One region of the Pantoea eucrina genome, then DNA from elsewhere that is predicted to be linked to it. Evidence: predicted binding sites of a transcription regulator. Region 1 holds the regulator's gene; each other region holds the start of a gene.
The links. Region 1 encodes PhoB, which activates phosphate uptake and scavenging genes when phosphate is short. Its sites were predicted from a motif close to CTGTCATAAAACTGNCNNAT; they were not measured.

Region 1 (5,757 bases):
AAACTGACCCTGTGACAGCATCATTGAGCGGGTGAAGCGGGCAAAATCGAGCCCGGAGAGCGACTCTATGGCTTTCAGCTTATCGCCGACTTTATCCGCCACGATCTGATTATCAGCGACCCGCGCCAGCTCCACGCGCGGCGCCTGCAGCTTGCCGTCAGCCTGACCGCGCGCCCGGTTCTGGCTCCAGAAGGCGCGCCAGGCTTCACCTTTGATTTCAAACTCGACTTCAGCCAGACACTCGGCGGTGTCGCGCGTCATCAGCTGATTCTCACTCTGCGACAGCCCGCCAAGGCGCGGCGTCTGGTGATAGAGCGCCAGGCAGATCGCATCCAGCAGCGTGGTTTTGCCGGCGCCGGTAGCGCCCGTGATGGCAAACAGACCGTTGCTGGCGAACGGCTCCTGGCGGAAGTCGATCAGCCATTCACCGCGCAGCGCGTTGAGATTTTTAAAACGTAGCGTCAGAATTTTCATGCGGATGGATCCTCCAGGGCGGCCAGCGCGCTGCGAAACAGGCGGGTCAGTCCGTCACTCTGCTGCGCGTCCAGCTCTGACTCCTGTGCCAGGCGACGGGCAAAAACCTCTTCGACTTTCAGTTCGCTCAGCGTCTCATTTGTCAGCCGTTCCAGGCTGCGCTGACGCAGCGCGCGGCTGCGGCGCACCAGCAGCACCTCTACCGGCAGCGTGGCCGTGAGCTGTTCAATACGCCGCTGCAGATCGGTGAGGTACTCCTGCGTGGTGATCTCGATATCCAGCCATACCGGCAGCGATCCCTCATAGCGGGCAAACTGTGCCAGCTGCGCCTCAATCTCTGCCATCGAACCTTTTAGCATCTGCATCGGCTGAAAGGCGGGTATGGTCAGCGCGGTTACGCTCTCCAGCGTGCGGCCAAAATCGAGTAGCCAGACGCTTTTATCACGTCCGCTCTCATCAAAACTGAGCGGGATCGGTGAGCCGCTGTAGCGAATATGTTCCGTGCCGGCAATCCGCTGCGCACGGTGAATATGGCCGAGTGCAATGTAGTCTGCGGGCGGAAACGCCTGCGCCGGAAACGCATCCAGCGTGCCGATATAGATATCGCGTACCGCGTCGCTTTTGGTCACGCCCACGGTAGTGAGGTGGCCGGTGGCGACGATTGGCAGCGGCTCATCCAGCCGTTCTCTTTCTGCCACGGCGGCGCTATAGCAGTGCTGGTAATGCTGCTCGATCGCCTGCAGCAGCGATAACTGCTTGTCGCGACCGGACTGACCGGCCCGACTGCGCAGAATATCGCGCGGGCGCAGATAGGGGATGGCGCACAGCAGCGCGCCCGGCGATCCGTCGCGCTGCGTCAGCGTCAGCACCTGCTGTTCACTGCCGGGGGTAGCGCTGGTGATCACCCGGGTGTTAAGGCAGGCCAGCAGTTCGCGCGACTCATTCAGCGTGGCGACTGAATCGTGATTGCCCGCCAGCACAACCAGCTGACAGCCGCTGGGCTGCAGCGCGACCACAAACCGGTTAAACATTTCACGGGCGTAACTGGGGGGCGAACCGGTATCAAACAGATCGCCTGCCACGATCAGTGCATCAACCTGATGCTCAGCAATTTGCCGGAGCAGCCAGTCAAGAAAAGCCTGGTGTTCGGCGGCGCGACTCTTGCTGTAAAAAAACTGACCGAGGTGCCAGTCTGCGGTATGAATAATGCGCATGGGGTGTCCTGCCTGAAAGCTGGCGGCCAGTATAACGGCTTCGGGCACAAAGGAAAAAAGACGTTTTTGCCGGTGCGAGGGTGGTTTTTATCTCTTGCTTACCGGCCGGGTTTTTCATAAAAGTGTCATAAAACTGACGCATAATGACGCCGCATATCCTAGTGACATCCCGTCACACTCGCAGGAGCAATAATGGCCAAGCGCATTTTGGTTGTGGAAGATGAAGCGCCCATCCGGGAAATGTTATGTTTTGTGCTGGAACAGAACGACTATCAGCCTATTGAAGCGGAAGATTATGACAGCGCGATTAGCCGGCTGATTGAACCCTGGCCCGATCTGATCCTGCTGGACTGGATGTTGCCCGGCGGCAGCGGCATCCAGTTTATTAAGCATCTGAAGCGCGAAGCCATGACGCGCGATATCCCGGTCATGATGCTGACCGCGCGCGGTGAGGAAGAGGATCGCGTGCGCGGACTGGAAGTGGGCGCAGATGATTACATCACCAAGCCGTTCTCACCGAAAGAGCTGATGGCGCGTATCAAAGCCGTCATGCGGCGCATCTCCCCGATGGCGGTCGAAGAGGTGATTGAGATGCAGGGGCTGAGTCTCGATCCCTCCTCACACCGCGTGATGTCGGAGACCACGCCGCTGGAGATGGGGCCAACCGAATATAAGCTGCTGCATTTCTTTATGACGCATCCGGAGCGGGTCTACAGCCGCGAACAGCTGCTGAACCACGTCTGGGGCACCAACGTCTATGTCGAAGATCGCACCGTAGATGTGCATATTCGTCGCCTGCGTAAAGCACTGGAAATCTCCGGCCACGATCGTATGGTGCAAACCGTACGCGGAACAGGGTATCGTTTCTCTGCCCGCTACTAAACGGAGCCTGCTACCGTGCTGGAACGCCTCTCCTGGAAGCGATTACTGACCGAGCTGGCGCTGGCCTGTCTGCCTGCGCTGCTGTTCGGCCTGCTGTTTGGTTATCTGCCGTGGTGGCTGCTGGCAGCCGTCTCAGGCGTTCTGGCCTGGCACTTTACTAATCTGATGCGGCTCTCCCACTGGCTGTGGGTCGACCGCTCAATGACGCCGCCCACCGGGCGCGGCAGCTGGGAACCGCTGTTTTATGGCCTCTACCAGATGCAGTTGCGTAACCGCCGTCGCCGCCGCGAGCTGGGAAACCTGATCAGGCGTTTTCGCAGCGGCGCGGAGTCGCTGCCGGATGCCGTGGTGCTCACCACCGAAGAGGGCACCATTTTCTGGTGCAACGGCCTCGCTCAGCAGCATCTGGGGCTGCGCTGGCCGGAGGATAACGGCCAGAATATTCTCAACCTGCTGCGCTATCCTGAATTCTCCCGCTATATCCGCCAGCGCGACTTTGCCCGGCCGCTGACGGTGGTGCTGAATAATCAGCGGCACATGGAGTTCCGCGTGATGCCTTACAGCGAGGGGCAGTGGCTGATGGTGGCGCGCGATGTGACCCAGATGCATCAGCTGGAGGGTGCCCGCCGCAACTTTTTTGCCAACGTCAGTCATGAATTGCGTACGCCGCTCACGGTGCTGCAGGGCTATCTGGAGATGATGGACGATGAGGCGATGAATGCGCGCACGCGCAGCAAAGCGCTGGGCACGATGCAGGAGCAGACCCGGCGCATGGACAGCCTGGTCAGGCAGCTGCTGACGCTGTCGCGCATCGAGGCGGCCCCGGCGCTCGATCTCAAAGAGCGGGTCGATGTACCGGCCATGCTGCATCTGCTGCAGCGCGAAGCGGAAACGCTGAGCCAGGGGCGCCATGTTGTTCACTTCCATACCGATCCTCATCTGCGCGTACTGGGTAACGACGAGCAGTTGCGCAGCGCTATCTCGAACCTGGTCTATAACGCGGTTAACCACACGCCGGAAGGCACGCATATTCATATCAGCTGGCTGCGCACGCGGCAGGGAGCGGAGTTTAAAGTCTGCGATAACGGTCCCGGCATCAGCGAAGAGCATCTGCCGCGCCTGACGGAGCGCTTTTACCGCGTTGATAAAGCGCGGTCGCGCGCCACCGGGGGCAGCGGACTGGGGCTGGCGATCGTCAAGCATGCGCTGAGCCATCACGGTGCGCGGCTGGAGATCAGCAGCTGGCCGCATCAGGAGACCTGCTTTCGCTTTCTGCTGCCGTCGCGTCTGATTGTGGAAGAGGCCGCGCAGGAGCGGGCGGGGTAATCTGCATTGCGCCGTTTTCGCAGGCTTGCCACAATAGCGCTCTTCTTCTCTCTGACGGCGGCTCCATGCTGAAATCTCTGCTGTTCACACTTCTGCTGCTCTTCTCTGTGCTGGCGCAGGCGCAAAAAGCGATGCTGACCGGCAACCTCAGCAGCGCCGGCTCAGATACGCTGGGCTATCTGATGACGCTGTGGGGGGAAGATTTCAGCCTGCAGGCGCCCGGCGTCAACGTTCAGGTACAGGCGGCGGGCTCTTCGACCGCGCCAACGGCGCTGGCAGCGGGAGCCGCACAGTTGGGCGCGATGAGCCGGCCGATGCAGAACGATGAGCGACAGCTGTTTATTGCCCGCTACGGCTATCCGCCGCTCGCCGTACCGGTCGCCATGGATGCGCTGGTCGTGGTGGTGAACCAGGCTAATCCGCTGCAGCGTATCAGCCAGCCGCAGCTTGATGCGCTCTATTCTGTTACCCGGCTGTGCGGCGGCACGCAGGTTCCGCAGCGCTGGGGCGATACGGGCGTAATAGATGATAAGTGGGCGCAGCGGCGCATCCAGCGCTTTGGCCGCAACTCTGCCTCCGGCACTTGGGGGTTCTTCAAGCAGCAGGCGCTTTGCCGCGGCGATTTTCGCGCTGACGTGGCGGAGTTTCCCGGTTCGGCTGCCGTGGTGCAGGCGGTTGCGACCACGCCAGAGAGTATCGGCTACGCCAGCTTTGGCTTTCATCTCAGCGGTGTGAAGATCGTGCCGATTGTCACCCGGACCGGCGAAAGCATCATGCCCGATGCCGATACCATCCGCAGCGGCCGCTATCCCTGGTTCCGGCCGCTCTATATTTACGTGAACAAACCACCGGGCAAGCCGCTGCCGCCGCTGGTGGCGGCATTTCTGCATCAGGTACTGTCGTCGCAGGGACAGCGGCGGGTGGCGGAAGCGGGCTATTTACCTCTCTCCGATGCGCAAATCTCCGCTGCGCGGGCGGCCATTGAATAAGCAGCAAGCGCGTGCTCAGGAAAATGAATTTTCTTCATGTCTGCTGAAAATTCTTCCGTTGCCCCGCGCGCGGAAGCGTGGCACTCTTTGGACATATAGCCATCCAGATGGCTGAAATAACCAGAAGAAATTATACCTGACCGCAACTACCGGTCTGCAAGGAGAATCTATGCCCGCTCAGCACGCCCCGTTCCGCGCCGATACCGTCGGCAGTTTTCTGCGTCCCGCTGCGATCAAACAGGCGCGCGAACAGCACGCCCGTGGTGAGATTAGCGCTGAGCAGCTGCGCGAAGTGGAAGACCAGGCTATTCGCGATGTTGTCGCGCAGCAGCGTGCCAATGGCCTGCAGGTTGTCACTGACGGCGAGTTCCGTCGCGCGTGGTGGCACTTCGATTTCTTTGGCGATCTGAATGGCGTAGAGCTGTTCGAAGCGGAGCAGGGGATCCAGTTCAACGGCGTACAGACCAAAGCGCACGGTGTAAAAGTCACCGGTAAAGTCTCGTTTAATCCGGCGCATCCGATGCTGGAACACTTCCGCTTTCTGCAGAGTATCGCCGGCGACGCGGTCGCTAAAATGACGATTCCCAGCCCGAGCGTGCTGCATTTCCGCGGCGGCCGCAAGGTTATCGACGCCACGGTTTACCCCGATCTGGATGCCTACTTTGCCGATCTGGCGCAGACCTATAAAGACGCCATTGCCGCGTTTTATGCTGCCGGCTGCCGCTATCTGCAGCTGGACGATACCGTCTGGGCCTATCTCTGCTCCGGGGAGCAGCAGGAGCAGATCCGCGCACGCGGCGACGATCCGCAGGCGCTGGCCCGCACTTATGCCCAGGTGCTGAACGCGGCGCTGGCAGATAAACCGGCCGATC
Region 2 (5,757 bases), 810 kb from region 1:
AGAGAAAGGCGAAGCCAAACTTCTGAATGCTGGGCCAGGAGGAGACGATCAGGGAGACAATAATGCCACCCAGCAGCAGCAGGACAATCAGCGCAGAGAGTTTAACCAGCGCGCCAAAAATCATGTCGCCTTGCTTACCCGGTGCTTTGAATGCCGGCTTGGTAGCAGCCATAAAATTCTCGGTTCTCAGAGGATATGCAGGGCGACCAGGCGGCCGCCCCCGGGATACTCAGCCAGTAGCCGAGCCTGACAATGGCTTACTGCCAGAGCGCTTTGCCGCTGCTGTCTTTGATATTCGCTTTCCATGCCGCACGGATCTGCGTCACTACGCTCTCCGGCAGCGCTGCGTAATCCAGCGCCGTGGCGGTTTTGCTGCCGCCTTTATAGGCCCAGTCAAAGAACTTCAGCACTTCTGCGCCCTTCTCCGCATTAGCCTGATCTTTGTAAATCAGGATAAAGGTGGTGGAGGCGATCGGCCACGCGTCGTCACCTTTCTGGAACGTCAGGTCCTGAGCAAACGAGCTGCTCCAGTCAGCGCCTTTGGCGGCGTTGGCAAAGCTGCTTTCACTCGGGGCCACCGGCTTGCCATCCGCATCCAGCAGTTTGGTGTAGGTCAGGTTGTTCTGTTTCGCGTAGGCGTATTCGACATAGCCAATTGAACCCGGCAGACGCTGCACGAAAGCGGCCACGCCATCGTTGCCTTTACCGCCAAGGCCTGTTGGCCAGTTAACGGTGTTGCCTTTGCCTATTTTGCTTGCCCAGTCCGTGTTCACTTTGGTCAGATAGCTGGTAAACACAAAGGAGGTACCGGAGCCGTCAGCGCGGCGCACGACGTTGATATTGGTGTCAGGCAGTTTCAGGTTCGGGTTCAGCTTAGCGATCGCCGGATCGTTCCATTTTTTGATGGTGCCGAGGTAGATGTCACCTACGGTTTTGCCATCGAGCGTCAGCTCGCCCGACTTCACACCCGGAATGTTAACGGCCAGCACCACGCCACCGATAACGGTCGGGAACTGGAACAGGCCATTTTTCTGCAGATCTTCCTCTTTCATCGGCGCATCAGAAGCACCGAAATCCACGGTTTTTGCGATGATCTGCTTTACGCCACCCGAAGAGCCGATCCCCTGATAGTTGATTTTGCTACCGGTGGCCTGCTGATACTCTGCTGCCCACTTGGCATAAACCGGGGCCGGGAAGGTCCCGCCAGCGCCGGTCAGATCGGTGGCGGCAAACGCAGAAACTGCGCTGACGGCGAAAGTGGCGGCGAGGATTCGGGCTACGGTGCTACGCATCAGTGTCATGTTCCCTCCGGGGGAGTATAAATCAGGCTTAACGCCGTTTTAGTTGGAGTCAGTGATTGCTGCTGGAGGGAAAATAGGACAGTTTGATGACAGCGAAATGTACGAAATATGACAGTTTTATGACGAGGATAAAAACCGGGCGGGCCCGTTGCAGGCCCGCCCGGCTTAGCGATTACTCAACGGTAACCGATTTTGCCAGGTTACGCGGCTGGTCCACGTCGGTGCCTTTGATCAGCGCCACATGATAAGAGAGCATCTGCAGCGGCACGGTGTAGAAGATAGGGGCAATCACTTCCTCAACATGCGGCAGTGAAATGATTTTCATCCCTTCACTGTCGCTGAAACCCGCATCGCCATCGGCGAAGACATAGAGCAGGCCGCCGCGCGCGCGCACCTCTTCAATGTTGGATTTCAGCTTTTCCAGCAGCTCATTGTTAGGTGCGACCACGATCACCGGCATATCGGCATCGATCAGCGCCAGCGGGCCGTGCTTCAGCTCACCGGCCGCGTAGGCTTCGGCATGAATATAGGAGATCTCTTTGAGCTTAAGCGCGCCTTCCATGGCGATCGGGTACTGATCGCCGCGGCCAAGAAACAGCGCATGATGCTTGTCAGAGAAATCTTCTGCCAGGCTCTCGATGATCTTATCCTGCGCCAGCATCTGCTCAATACGGCTTGGCAGCGCCTGCAGCGCGTGCACAATCTCATGCTCCGTTTCCGGCTTCATGCCGTGCAGACGACCCAGTTTTGCCACCAGCATCAGCAGTACCGTCAGCTGCGTGGTAAAGGCTTTGGTGGAAGCCACGCCAATTTCCGTGCCCGCTTTGGTCATCAGCGCCAGATCGGATTCGCGCACCAGCGAAGAGCCGGCGACGTTACAGATAGCCAGTGAGCCAAGATAACCCAGCTCTTTGGAGAGGCGCAGCGCCGCCAGCGTATCGGCGGTTTCACCCGACTGCGACAGGGTGATCAGCAGGCTGTTTTTGCGAACTGCGGATTTGCGGTAGCGGAATTCAGAGGCGATCTCAACGTCACACGGGATATTCGCCAGTGATTCAAACCAGTAGCGCGATACCATACCGGAGTTGTAGGAGGTGCCGCAGGCGATGATCTGGATATGCTCTACTTTGCTCAGCAGCGACTCTGCATGCTCACCCAGTTCGCGCAGATCGACAATCCCGTCGTGGAAGCGGCCCGCCAGCGTATTTTTGATAGCGTTGGGCTGCTCGTAGATCTCTTTCTGCATATAGTGGCGATAGATACCTTTATCGCCCGCGTCATACTGCGCGTTTGATTCGATCTCCGCGCGCTGGACCTGATGGCCTTCGCGATCGATGATAGTGACTTCACGGCGGGTAACCTCGGCAATATCCCCCTCTTCCAGGTAAATAAAGCGGCGGGTAACCGGCAGCAGCGCCAGCTGATCGGATGCGATAAAGTTCTCGCCCACGCCACGGCCAATCACCAGCGGGCTGCCGGAGCGCGCGGCCACCAGCACCGACGGATCACGGCTGTCCATGATGACCATGCCGTAAGCACCGCGCAGCTGAGGGATCACGCGCAGAATAACCTCACGCAGCGTGCCGCCCTGCTTCTGCTCCCAGTGCACCAGATGCGCCACCACTTCGGTGTCCGTCTCGGAGGCAAAATGGTAGCCACGTTCGATCATTTGCGCGCGCAGCGGCTCATGGTTTTCGATAATGCCGTTATGCACCACGATGATCTGCTCTGAGACGTGCGGATGCGCATTTGCCTCAGAAGGTTCACCGTGCGTGGCCCAGCGGGTGTGGGCAATACCGGTACCGCCAATCAGCGGCTGCTGATCTGCGGCCTCCGCCAGATTAGCCACTTTGCCAACGCGACGCAGACGCGTCACGTGCCCCTGACGATCGACGACCGCCAGACCGGCTGAGTCATAACCGCGATACTCCAGACGACGCAGACCTTCCAGCAGGATCTCTGCAATGTCACGCTGCGCTACTGCTCCAACAATTCCACACATATTCGTTTCCTGACTTCATGGCTTTCGGCCATTGCGTTGTCATCTGACCTGATTTCCGGCTGCGCCGGTTCCCCGAGCCTTGTAGAGAGTGGGGATATCGTTATGGCACTGCTAAACGGGCCGATCTTTGCCGGCCCTTAAAATTTATTTTTTCTTCACCGGGCGCTGCCAGCCCGCTTTCTGCTGCTGTTCTTTGCGGTTGTAGACCAGATCGGCGGCGGTAACATCTTTCATCACCGTAGTACCGGCAGCGATAGTGGCGCCTGTGGCAACAGTGACCGGTGCCACCAGCTGCGTATCCGATCCCACAAAGACGTTATCGCCAATGATGGTTTTAAACTTGTTAGCGCCATCATAGTTGCAGGTAATAGTGCCGGCGCCGATGTTAACGCCCGCCCCTATTTCCGCATCACCCAGGTAGGAAAGATGGCCCGCTTTGGAGCCTTTGCCGAGCGTGGCCTTTTTCATTTCCACAAAGTTGCCGACGTGCGCCTGTTCAGCCAGTTCGCTGCCAGGACGCAGCCGGGCAAACGGCCCGACCGTGCAGGCGGCGGCCAGCGTCGCATCTTCGATGACAGAATAAGGGCTGATCTCACAGTCATCGCCCAGAACGCTGTTTTTGATCACGCAGCCGGCGCCAATTTTTACCCGGTTGCCCAGCGTGACATCACCTTCAATGATGACGCCGATATCAATTTCCACGTCGCGCCCGTGCGCCAGCGTACCACGCAGGTCAAAACGCGCCGGATCGCGCAGCATCACGCCCGCCAGCAGCAGTTTTTCCGCCTGCTCCTGCTGAAAAGTGCGCTCCAGCGTAGCCAGCTGCAGACGATTATTTACACCTTCCGTTTCACTGATACGCGCCGGATGAACGGTATTAATTACGCGGCCTTCCTGATGCGCCATCGCGATGATATCGGTGATATAGAACTCACCCTGTGCGTTATTGTTGTCGAGCTGTGCCAGCCAGCGCCGGAGATCGCCGCCGTTGGCTATCAGGATACCGGTATTGATCTCCTGAATAGCCAGCTGCTCAGGAGACGCATCTTTCTGCTCAATAATGCCGGTCACGGTCATATCTTCGCGCACGATGCGGCCGTAGCCGGTGGGGTTATCCAGCACCACGGTCAGCAGCCCGATGCCGCCTTCAGGTTTCGCCGCGCGCAGCTGCTGCAGCGTTGTCTGCGAGATAAGCGGGACATCGCCATACAGCATCAGAATATCTTCGTCATCCGCAAAGAAGGGCGCCGCCTGCTGCATGGCGTGCCCGGTACCGAGCTGTTCCGCCTGCAGCACCCAGTTCAGGGCGTTGTGCGCCAGCTTCTGCTGCAACAGTTCCCCCCCGTGACCATAGACCAGGTGAACCTGCCGGGCACCAAGCCCGGTGGCGGCATCAATAACATGCTGCACCATGGGTTTACCTGCCAGCGTGTGCAGAACTTTAGGCAGATCGGAATACATACGGGTGCCTTTGCCAGCGGCCAGGATCACCACACTCATTGCGCTTACAGACATAATTTTCCAGACTCAATTTAACTTTCGAAAGTGTAAGGTTTACCCCTGAGATTACTACATTTTTCTCATGGCGAAATTAGACAACCAGAGGAAAACGGAAAGGGGAGCCAGGGAGGGTGCATAACAACGGGTATGCCGGACGCCGCGCAAAAAAAATGCCAGCCCCGGAGGGCTGGCATTTCATGACGCATAAAGCCTGATTACATCGCTTTTTTGGTCAGCTCGATGACACGCAGTTTCGCGATAGCTTTCGCCAGCTCTGCAGAGGCCTGAGCATAGTCCACGTCGCCATGGCTGCTGTTCATGTGCTCTTCTGCTTTACGTTTCGCTTCCAGCGCGCGCGCTTCGTCAAGGTCTTCACCACGAATCGCGGTGTCGGCCAGAACGGTCGTGCTGCCCGGCTGTACTTCCAGCACGCCGCCGGAGAGGTAGATATACTCCTCGTCGCCGTGCTGCTTCACGATGCGAATCATGCCAGGCTTGATGGCGGTCAGCAGCGGGGCGTGGCCCGGGTGGATACCCAGCTCGCCTTCGCTACCTGACACCTGGATACGCTGTACCAGACCGGAGAACATCTGCTGCTCCGCGCTGACCACGTCCAGATGATAAGTCATAGCCATACCATTCCTCCCGGGAAACCGTTATTACAGTTTCTTCGCTTTTTCTACGGCTTCTTCGATAGCGCCGACCATGTAGAACGCCTGCTCTGGCAGGTGGTCAAATTCGCCTTCCATGATGCCTTTGAAACCACGAATGGTATCTTTCAGCGTCACGTATTTGCCCGGAGAACCGGTGAAGACTTCAGCAACGAAGAATGGCTGAGACAGGAAGCGCTGGATCTTACGCGCACGTGCCACCAGCAGTTTATCTTCTTCAGACAGCTCGTCCATACCGAGGATGGCGATGATGTCTTTCAGCTCCTGGTAACGCTGCAGCAGT
Region 3 (5,757 bases), 1.0 Mb from region 1:
GGCGGCATCTGGATGGATGCCACCATTATCCTCAACCGTACGCTGGATACGCTGCTGGCCGTTAACGCCGACTCGCGTTACGACCTGATTGCGTTTTATCGTGCCGGTTCAACGCACGATATGGCTTATCCGGTGATTGAGTCGTGGTTTCTTGCGGCTCCGGCGAACAATGCCTTTATTGGCCGCTGGCTGCACTATTTCCGCCCGATTGTGACGCTGGGGGCGGAGGCTTTCTTCCGGCAGCTGCTGGCGCAGCCTGACTATGACACCCTGGTGCAGGGGATTACGCCACCCGACTATCTGGTAGTCTATCTGGCGCAGCAGCAGGCGCTGCGCGAAAGCAATCATTACAATCTTTATCTGCGCAAGTGCGAAGCCAGCGCGCTGCTTTATCAAAGCCTGAGCGAGTGGCGTCCGGTCCGGCTGAGCCGCATGCTGATGGTCGATCGTCTGCCTGAGGTGCTGCCGCCGTTAACCAAACTCACCGGCTTCGATCGCAAATATCTCGCCACCAACCTGAAATATGGCGTGGTCAACCGCGACAGCCTGCTGGGACAGCTGCTGCTGAGCCGCCGGTAATGCTCAGAGCGCCTGGGCGCAGGCCCAGGCGGAACTCCACGCCCACTGGAAATTGTAGCCCCCCAGCCAGCCGGTCACGTCCGCAACTTCACCAATGAAATAGAGGCCCGGCACATCGCGCGCCTCCATGGTTTTTGAAGAGAGCTGGGTGGTATCGACGCCTCCCAGCGTGACCTCTGCGGTGCGATAACCTTCGGTGCCGTTTGGCTGTACCCGCCACTGGTGCAGTAACTGCGCCAGTTCAGCCTGCTGTTTGCTGTTGAGCTGCTTCAGGGTGGCATCCGGAATCGAATTCATCGCCTGCAGAACTTCCACCAGTCGCTTCGGCAGGATTTTCGCCAGGCTGTTTTTCAGGCTGAGATTAGGATGCGCACTGCGCTGCTCATCAAGGTAGTCGGTCAGCGCCAGCGCAGGCAGCAGGTTGACGCTGATAAACTCGCCTGGCTGCCAGTAGCTGGAAATCTGCAGCACTGCCGGACCCGAGAGACCGCGATGGGTAAACAGCATCGCTTCCTTAAACAGCGTGCCATTCTGCGCTTCGATGGTGGCCGGCAGCGCGACGCCCGACAGGGTGCTGAGCTGCTCCAGCAGCGGCTTATGCAGCGTAAACGGCACCAGTCCGGCGCGGGTCGGGTAGACGCGCAGACCAAACTGCTCCGCCACTTTGTAACCAAACGGCGACGCACCCAGCCCCGGCATCGACAGCCCGCCGCTGGCGATCACCAGCTTCTCTGCCCATACTTCTGCGCCATTAAGCTGCAGCCGGAATCCCCCGCCGTCACGCTCCGTGCTCAGCACTTCGCTGCGCAGCCGCAGCGTCACCGCACCCGCCTCGCACTCTTTCAGCAGCATATCGACAATCTGCTGCGCGGAGTCATCACAGAACAGCTGACCCAGCGTTTTTTCATGCCACGCGATACCGTACCGGTTGACCAGATCGATAAAATCCCACTGGGTATAACGCGCCAGCGCAGATTTGCAGAAGTGCGGGTTGTGCGACAGGTAGGCCGCCGGCTCGGTATACAGATTGGTAAAGTTGCAGCGGCCGCCGCCTGACATCAGAATCTTACGGCCCGCTTTTTTGCCGTTATCCAGCAGCAGTACGCGGCGCCCGCGCTGTCCCGCCTGCGCTGCACAGAACATCCCGGCAGCACCTGCCCCTATTACGATAACGTCAAACTTTTCCACTGCGATGTCCACCTGATTACGAAAGGCGCTGATTGTAGTGATCTGCGGCTTTTTGCGCCACCTTCAAAAAAATGCCGTAAATATGTCATAATGTAACTGTTTCATTTTTCGGCTCTTTTACCTTGTTTTGTCCTCTGAGTTACCAATTTAAGACAAAAAAAGGCTATATTTCTCTTTCCCATACAGTGCGTTGTCGCAGATAATGCGCCGCGTTCATGTCCTCCAAAATGGCGTAACGTTTATGCTACATCTGTTTGCTGGTCTTGACCTGAGTACCGGCCTGTTATTGGTTCTTGCCCTGCTGTTTGTATTGTTTTATGAGGCAATCAACGGCTTCCATGACACAGCCAACGCGGTTGCTACCGTCATCTACACCCGTGCGATGCGGGCGCAGCTGGCAGTGGTGATGGCAGGTGTGTTTAACTTTTTTGGCGTGCTGCTCGGCGGTCTGAGCGTGGCCTACGCCATCGTACATATGCTTCCTACCGACCTGCTCCTGAATGTCGGTTCGGCGCACGGCCTCGCCATGGTCTTTTCCATGCTGCTGGCTGCCATTATCTGGAACCTCGGCACCTGGTATCTGGGCCTGCCGGCCTCCAGCTCCCATACGCTGATTGGCGCCATTATCGGTATTGGTCTCACCAATGCGCTGATGACCGGCACCTCTGTAGTGGATGCGCTCAATCTGCCAAAAGTGATCAATATCTTCCTGTCGCTGATCCTGTCACCGATTATTGGATTGATCATCGCCGGCGGCCTGATTTTCCTGCTGCGCCGCTACTGGAGCAGTACGAAAAAACGCGCGCGTATTCATATGACCCCCGCTGACCGTGAAAAGATCGATGGCAAGAAAAAGCCGCCGTTCTGGACGCGCATCGCGCTGATTGTTTCGGCCATCGGTGTCAGCTATTCACACGGCGCTAACGACGGACAGAAAGGCATTGGTCTGATCATGCTGGTGCTGATTGGCGTAGCTCCGGCAGGTTTTGTCGTGAATATGAACGCGTCCGGTTATGACATCACCCGCACGCGCGATGCGGTTAATCATCTGGAGCAGTATTACCGCCAGCACGGCGATTCGCTGACGCATATTGTGCAGATGGCACCGCCTGCGCTGCCGACGCCGGAAGAAGTGCCGAGCGGTCCGCAGGAGTTCCACTGTGACAGCGCCCGTGCGCTGCAGGCTATCGGCCGGGCCCAGGGCCTGCTGAACAATCTGCAGAGCTACGATCAGCTCTCTGTCGATCAGCGCAGCCAGATGCGTCGTCTGCTGCTGTGCATCTCTGACACGGCGGATAAGGCGGCCAAGCTGCCGGAAACCGGCGCGGATGATAAGCGCTTCCTCAGCAAGCTGAAGGGCGATCTGCTTGGCACCATCGAGTATGCCCCGGTCTGGATTATCGTGGCCGTGGCGCTGGCGCTGGGTATCGGCACCATGATTGGCTGGCGTCGTGTGGCGACCACCATCGGTGAAAAAATCGGTAAGAAAGGCATGACCTATGCGCAGGGTATGTCGGCGCAGGTGACTGCCGCCGTATCGATTGGCGTGGCAAGCTATACCGGTATGCCGGTTTCAACCACACATATCCTCTCCTCCTCTGTGGCCGGCACCATGCTGGTTGACGGCGGCGGACTGCAGAGTCGCACCATCAAAAATATCGCCATGGCGTGGATCTTCACGCTGCCGGTCTGTATTTTGCTCTCGGGCGGACTCTACTGGATTGCGCTGCATCTGATTTGATACCGCACTATTCCGGCAAAAGGGCGACAGCAGTGTCGCCCTTTTTTATTGCCTGCGCGCGGAATAACGGTGTCGCTTTACTGCCAGATCGCCATCGCCACCAGGCTCACCACGACCAGAAAACAGAGTCCGCTGGTCAGTACAAACTGACTGCGCACCCGTTCACAGCGGCGGATAAACTCATCGTCATGATGGTCAAGATAGCGCTTTAACCAGATATAGCGCACCAGCCGCACCTGTTTACCCGGCTGGCCGTGAGACGTAAAAAAGCCGGCACCATCAACATATTGGTACAACAGCGGATCGCAGCCGCGCAATACGTAGAGCAGCGCACGCAGGGAAGAGAAGTAGCGCGCCATATTTACCAGACAAACCACACAAAGAGCCCAAAAAAGCGCGATAGTGCTGATCATATTTCCCCCTTCTGGCTGGTACCGCAATGACGTGATATGCAGCGGGGAAGTGCTGCAGACGCCCTGTGGAAAATAAGCCAGCCATCGATAAGCAGATTGGCGTTGTTGTTTTACAGATCTGCGCCTCGCCACCAGAGAAAAGTGGCACGCAATTTCAGTGTAGAATATCTGCTCAAACTTTTTCCAGCGACGCGCTTCGTCAATATATGCATAACCCCCTGCTCAGTGGATCGTTATCACGCTCAGGCGCAGCGGTGCAGCATTTGCCGGTGACACTGGCTATACTCAGCAGATAACAACAGATCCTGCAGTTTCATTGAGTCACCGGCGCATCATCGCCGCTTCGCGCTAAGGAAAACGCCCGCCGTGGTTTGCGGGAGGGTAGCCCCCCAGAATATTGAGAAAGGAGTTTTATCATGGCCTATAAACATATCCTGATTGCAGTCGATCTCTCTCCGGAAAGCCAGCTGCTGGTGGATAAAGCGGTATCGCTGGCGCGTCCTTATGATGCCAAAATCTCGCTGATCCACGTTGACGTTAACTATTCCGATCTCTATACCGGCCTGATTGACGTAAATCTCGGCGATATGCAGAAGCGCATTTCAGAGGAGACGCACAGCGCCCTGAAAGCCCTCTCCGTCAGCGCAGGCTATCCGGTTGGCGAAACGCTGAGCGGCAGCGGCGATCTGGGCCAGGTGCTGGTGGATGCTATCCGGAAATATGATGTGGATCTGGTGGTCTGCGGACATCACCAGGATTTCTGGAGCAAGCTGATGTCATCCGCGCGTCAGCTGATCAATACCGTGCATATCGATATGCTGATTGTGCCGCTGCGCGACGCAGAAGAAGAATAAAAAAACAGGCCGGGATAACCGGCCTGTTTTATATCTGACGCCCTGCTCTGCCGCTTCAGGTTAGCGGCGGATAGATATCAAAGCGGTGACTTTTTGTTACCACGGCAGACTGTGTCACCACGCCTGCCAGCGGCGGTGCGTAATCAGGACGCTTGACCACGATACGCTTTTTCGCCAGACGCCGCGCAGGCTCCAGCAGCGCATCGGCATCCTCATCAGCCCCCACCAGCGAATGAAATACGCGCATCTCTTTTTTTACCATCGCACTTTTCTGCCGGTGCGGATACATGGGGTCGAGATAGACCACATCCGGCGCGGGCGCGATATCGCTCAGCGCCTGCTGGCTCGCCACGTGCAGCAGCGTCAGCCGCTCGCGCAGCCAGCCGCCGATTTCGCTGTCGGCGTAGCCACGCTGCAGGCCATCCTCAAGCAGCGCGGCGACCACCGGGTGGCGCTCCAGCATCCGCACCCGGCACCCCAGCGCGGCAAGCACAAACGCATCGCGTCCGAGACCGGCCGTTGCGTCGACCACATCCGGCAGATAGCCGCCTTTGATGCCCACGGCTTTGGCCACCGCTTCGCCGCGTCCGCCGCCAAATTTGCGCCGGTGCGCCATGGCACCGGAGACAAAATCGACAAAAATACCGCCCAGCTTAGGCTCATCGCGCTTGCGCAGCTCAAGATGCGCAGACGTGAGCACCAGCGCCAGCGGCGCGTTCTCATCCTGCTCAAGGCCCCAGCGCGTTGCCAGCTGTAATAAGGCGCCGTCTCCGGCGCCTGTTTCATCCACTAAACCGATTTTCACAAGCCGGTTTATCCCTGGATGCCGTAGCTTTTCAGCATGGCATCAAGCTGCGGCTCGCGGCCGCGGAAGCGTTTGAACAGCTCCATTGGCTCTTCAGCACCGCCGCGCGTCAGGATATTGTCAAGGAACGCCTGGCCGGTTTCGCGATTGAAAATGCCCTCATCGCTGAGGCGCGCC

Region 2: a site for PhoB is predicted at 1,408-1,427, ahead of pstS (phosphate ABC transporter substrate-binding protein PstS). Genes of this name have one in related genera too.
Region 3: a site for PhoB is predicted at 1,839-1,858, ahead of pitA (inorganic phosphate transporter PitA). Genes of this name have one in related genera too.

What each region holds. Positions count from the first base shown of each region.
Region 1 is NZ_CP083448.1:789,192-794,948, forward strand. Features, by position in the region: gene LAC65_RS03610 (AAA family ATPase) at 1-474, opposite strand, end outside; gene sbcD (exonuclease subunit SbcD) at 471-1,688, opposite strand; gene phoB (phosphate response regulator transcription factor PhoB) at 1,881-2,570, shown strand; gene phoR (phosphate regulon sensor histidine kinase PhoR) at 2,586-3,896, shown strand; gene LAC65_RS03630 (PstS family phosphate ABC transporter substrate-binding protein) at 3,962-4,885, shown strand; gene LAC65_RS03635 (cobalamin-independent methionine synthase II family protein) at 5,055-5,757, shown strand, end outside.
Region 2 is NZ_CP083448.1:3,368,464-3,374,220, reverse strand. Features, by position in the region: gene pstC (phosphate ABC transporter permease PstC) at 1-172, opposite strand, end outside; gene pstS (phosphate ABC transporter substrate-binding protein PstS) at 258-1,301, opposite strand; gene glmS (glutamine--fructose-6-phosphate transaminase (isomerizing)) at 1,474-3,303, opposite strand; gene glmU (bifunctional UDP-N-acetylglucosamine diphosphorylase/glucosamine-1-phosphate N-acetyltransferase GlmU) at 3,448-4,818, opposite strand; gene LAC65_RS16020 (F0F1 ATP synthase subunit epsilon) at 5,019-5,438, opposite strand; gene atpD (F0F1 ATP synthase subunit beta) at 5,463-5,757, opposite strand, start outside.
Region 3 is NZ_CP083448.1:3,152,821-3,158,577, forward strand. Features, by position in the region: gene LAC65_RS15020 (glycosyltransferase family 32 protein) at 1-579, shown strand, start outside; gene LAC65_RS15025 (BaiN/RdsA family NAD(P)/FAD-dependent oxidoreductase) at 583-1,767, opposite strand; gene pitA (inorganic phosphate transporter PitA) at 2,009-3,508, shown strand; gene uspB (universal stress protein UspB) at 3,586-3,921, opposite strand; gene uspA (universal stress protein UspA) at 4,338-4,775, shown strand; gene rsmJ (16S rRNA (guanine(1516)-N(2))-methyltransferase RsmJ) at 4,831-5,580, opposite strand; gene prlC (oligopeptidase A) at 5,589-5,757, opposite strand, start outside.